DNA from 2 places in the Methylosinus sp. sav-2 genome. Region 1 is predicted to be linked to the other one. Evidence: riboswitches for the same ligand, from Rfam matches in the RefSeq annotation. Region 1 holds a riboswitch; the other holds the start of a gene.
What was found. A riboswitch is a leader RNA that binds a small molecule or an ion and turns the genes downstream of it on or off. The one in region 1 is predicted to bind fluoride.

Region 1 (2,197 bases):
ATGGCGCCGATCTGGCCCGCGGCCGAGGGAAGCGCCAGAGTGAGGATCATTGCCGCGAGCGCGATCGTGGCGCGCTCGCGATCCGGGCAGAGGCTCCGAGCCATGCCCCAGACCGCCTGTGCGACGACGGCCACGGCGACAATCGCGAGGCCGTGCAGCCAGGAAAGATGCGCGACATCGCCGAGCTGTGAGACGCAATAGGCGAAAAGGACGAGGGCGACGGCCGAGGGCAAGGTGAAGCCGAGCCAGGCCGAGAAGCCGCCGAGCAGGCCGGCGCGCGACATGCCGAGAATGAAGCCGAGCTGGCTGCTGGCCGGTCCAGGAAGAAATTGGCAGAGCGCGACTAAATCGGCAAAGGCCGTCTCGCTCAGCCATTTGCGGCGCTCGACGAATTCGGCCCGGAAGTAGCCGATATGGGCGATCGGTCCGCCGAAGCTGGTCAGTCCCAGCTGCAAAAAGGCGAGAAGAGCCTCGAGAGCCGGATGCCGCGGAGGTCGGGAGCCGACGATGTCGTCTATGTCGTTGCGCATGAGCGTTTCGCCTTGTCCTCTCGGCGGCTCATACGCTCGCGCGCGGGATCGCGGAAGCCGTCCGCCACGCGCCGCCCGCCTGCGCATTGACGACCCGGCCGGCTTTATGTATCGAATTAGCTACATAAGGTCGCGAGGCGATAGCCGGCGCGCCAGGGGATGGGGTGCCCCCTACAACCGCCGAAGAGGCTGATGACTCCTGCTCAATGCCGATGATCGGAAGATCATCGAACAAGGGCGCTTGCGCGCTCGCAATGCAGGAGGAAGCAGATGAATCAGGATCTCTCGGTTTTCGTCACCCCTTTCGCTCTCGTCATCGGATGCGCGCTGATCGCCGCTGGCGGGCTCTACTTCATCGAGATTCAATTTCTGAAGTCGCGCGTCCAGGCGATCGCCGCGCTCGTCGCGGGCTCCATCGTTCTCGCCGCGCTCGAGGTGGTGCTCGCCGGCAGCAGCGTCTCATTCTTCAAGGCGCAGCAGGTGCAGACTTCCGCCTGCGAGCTCGAGGGCGAGTCCGCGCATCCGGAGGCGCGTCTCGGCGTGGACGTCAATGTCATCCACAAGCACATTCTCGGCTGCATGCAGGAGGCCGGCTATGAATGGGCTCCCGCGCATCGCAATTGCAAGGATGCGCCGGTCGCCACCAATGCCTATTGCTATCTGCCGGCCACCGGCTTCGAGCGCGCGATCACCGCGTTTCAGCTGAGATTCGAATAGCCCGATCGCGGCGGCGAGCCTAAGCTCGCCGCTCGCCCCTGCAGGGCGCTTGCCGGTTGGAGGACATGCTCCATTTGACCTCGAGACTGAGGGGAAGGCGGCGCCCCGTCGGGAACAGACGGGAGATGTGCCGATGAATGAGGATATCGCCGCCTTCGTGGCTCCGCTGACGCTCATGCTCGGCGGCGGATTGCTGGCGCTCGGCGGGCTGTCCTTCATCGGCATCGACTACTTCGACAGCAAGTTCAAGGCGCGCGTCGCCTTCGCCGTCGGCCTCGCCTTCATCGTCGCCACAGAGTTCGTCTTCGTCACCGGCAGCAGCAGCGGACGCTATTTCGCCGGGCTGAAGATAGACGTCACCGATTGCGAACTCGACAGCGAGAGCAAGCTCCCCCAGGAGCGGCACAAGAACAGCCGCGTGTTGCATGATCATATCGTCGCCTGCATGGAGCGGCTCGGCTATGAGTGGAACGCCGAGCACGAGCACTGCAAGGAGGCGAAAATCGCCACCAACTCCTTCTGCTATCTGCCGACGCGGCCGGTGGCGCGGGCGATCGTGCGCTTTCAGACCGCCTTCGAGTGATCGGAAGAGCGCTCAGGCGCGATTCACCGCCTCGCCGGGGACGAAAGCGTCGAACGCCGCCCAGAACTGCTCGCGCAATTCGTCGCGCTCCATCAGCAATTCGTGGCGCGCGCCGGGAACCTCTATGAGGCTCGCGACCGGCAGCCTCTGAGCGAAGCGCTCGATCGCGCGCGAGGAGACGATGCGGTCGCGCCCGCAGAGAAACGCCATCACCGGCGAGCGCACGGCGCGGGCGTATTCGGGCGCGGCGAACTGCTTCATCAGCCGGAAGGCGGCGTTGACCCAGCCGACCGTCGGATCGCCGATGGCGAGATGCGGCGCGGCGCGCACCACATCGGCGTTGCGGGAGAAGCGCGCGGGATCGGAG
Region 2 (2,197 bases), on a different contig from region 1:
GCGGTCGCCCTTCGAATTTCTCGTCCTCGCCAATGAAGATGCGCAGCAGAGTCGCGTCTCGAGGCAATTGCATCGTCAGGCTCCTTTCAGCGCGTTGAGATGAGCGGCGGCGAGATGTCCGAGCCAGACGGCGAAAAGACAGAGCCCGAACGACAGGCCGATATTGGCGAGCGCAGCGAAGGCCTCGCCGCCGCGCGCCAGATTGAGCGTCTGCAGGCCGAAGGAGGAGAAGGTCGTATAGCCCCCGCATAGGCCGATCATCACGAATTGGCGCGTCTGCGTATCGACGAAGAGACGGCCGTCCCCCGGCGACGTGAGCGTCGCGAAAAAGCCGATCGCGAAACAGCCGGAGACATTCACGATCAGCGTGCCCCAGGGAAAGGCCTCGCCGAAGCAGCGGGAGACGACTCCCGAGAGCCAATAGCGCGCGACGCCGCCGATCGCGCTGCCGATCATGATGAGAACATAGATCATCTCGAGCCTTTGCCGGTGGGAGCTTCGCGCGAGGCCGATCGCGGCCTCGCGCGTCGCAGAGCTTTATTGGGCGGTCTCTTTGCTCGCTTCCTCGAGATGCGAGAGCGCTTCCTTCGCCTGCTTGGTCGCGGCTTCGGTGTGATTCGCCTGCCCCTCCTCTATCGCCGCCTTTATATGGACGATCGCCTCGGCCATGTGCGGATTGGGCTTGAACTTCTGAAGGCCCTCGGCTTTCTCGAGCGCGAGATCGGCGTGATAGGAGAGCAGGCCGGCGTCATGCAGCTTGCCGCCCTGGGTGATCGCTTCATTGACGTGATAGATCGCCTGGTCCAGCCGGTCGTCGGCGCGAGCGAGCGTCGGCCCGATGAGCGCCGCGAGGCCGAGGCTGGCGGCGAGCCCGAATTTGCGAATTTTCATTTCACTCTCCTCATTTCGACCGTTGCGGTCGGCGTTTCGGATTCGATTTTTCGTCGCCGGCCGCGCCGACGCGGCGCAGCCGGTGAACGCGGTCATTCGAATCTCATTGGATTGGCCGTGACCGCCCGGCCGAGGGCGCGCGCCTCTGCGCGACGAAGCTCGATCGAAAGCGCGGCGACGATGCGCGCGCATTCGACGGATCGGACTTTACGAAACGGAAAAACCGCGGCGATCGGACTCATGACGGACTCCTGCCGAGCGAATAGATCGCTCTCTCCGACGATCGGTCGATCATCGGACATCAGCAGGAGTCATCAGCCTTTGCGGCGGTTGAAGGGGGACCCCATCCCCCGGCCGCACGCGCGAGCGGCGGCCTTGGCGAAATTGGTATCTGAGCGATGAGACAGCGTCAAGAACGGGCTGAAGCCGAGCCGTTCTCGCGCTCGTCGATCGAAGCGCCGCCGCCGGCGGCAATGTCGAAAGCGCTTGCGCGGACGGGTTCTCATGGCTGAAAAGAATTCATGCGTCTCCGATCCGACTTTTTCGTCTCCGCCCTCATCCGCCGCGCCGAGACGGCCGGCTCCGTCGCCATGCTGCGCCGCCGCGGCTCCGAGGAAGCGGGCGCGATCTTCGTGAAGATCGACCGCCTGGATGGACGCGCGGCGCTGCTCGGGCCGGCGCCGCAGAGCGTGGATTTGCCGGAAGGCGTCGATCGCCTTTTCGCGCGTCTGCACGCGGATGAATGGGTGACGCCGCTGGAGGCCGAGGAGCGCGCCCGCAAGGAGATCGCCTTCGATCCGGATTTATGGCTAGTCGAGATCGAGGATCGCGAGGGCAAGAGCTTCGTCGATATCGCGGCTCGAACGGCCTGAGCCGCTCGATCGAGGACGACCCATGCGCATTCGCCCCGCTCGAAACAGCGACGCGCCGGCGATCTGGCGCGTCATCGGCCCGACCATCCGCGCCGGCGAGACCTATGCGCTCGATCGCGACATGAGCGAGGCCGACGCCCTCGCCTATTGGCTGGGCGCGGATCGCGAGACCTTCGTCGCGGAAGACGACGAGGGGAGGATCATCGGCTCCTATTACCTGCGCGCCAATCAGGCCGGCGGCGGAGCCCATATCTGCAATTGCGGCTATATGACCAGCGCCGAAGCGGCCGGTCGCGGCGTCGCCCGCGCAATGTGCGCGCATTCGCTGGATCATGCGCGCGAGCGCGGCTTTCGCGGCATGCAGTTCAACTTCGTCGTCGAGACGAACATCCGCGCCATCCGCCTATGGCGCTCTTTCGATTTCGAGATCGTCG

Region 2: it holds a riboswitch for fluoride, as region 1 does, so the genes downstream of both, smbP (small metal-binding protein SmbP) here and EDE12_RS09335 (hypothetical protein) in region 1, are expected to answer to the same signal.

Annotation. Positions count from the first base shown of each region.
Region 1 covers NZ_SOEJ01000003.1:152,824-155,020, forward strand. Annotated here, with positions in the region: gene chrA (chromate efflux transporter) at 1-530, opposite strand, end outside; fluoride riboswitch at 677-739, shown strand; gene EDE12_RS09335 (hypothetical protein) at 801-1,247, shown strand; gene EDE12_RS09340 (hypothetical protein) at 1,381-1,830, shown strand; gene EDE12_RS09345 (alpha/beta hydrolase) at 1,843-2,197, opposite strand, start outside.
Region 2 covers NZ_SOEJ01000001.1:961,204-963,400, reverse strand. Annotated here, with positions in the region: gene EDE12_RS04485 (DUF190 domain-containing protein) at 1-73, opposite strand, end outside; gene crcB (fluoride efflux transporter CrcB) at 76-474, opposite strand; gene smbP (small metal-binding protein SmbP) at 538-891, opposite strand; fluoride riboswitch at 1,190-1,251, opposite strand; gene EDE12_RS04470 (DUF1491 family protein) at 1,413-1,763, shown strand; gene EDE12_RS04465 (GNAT family N-acetyltransferase) at 1,786-2,197, shown strand, end outside.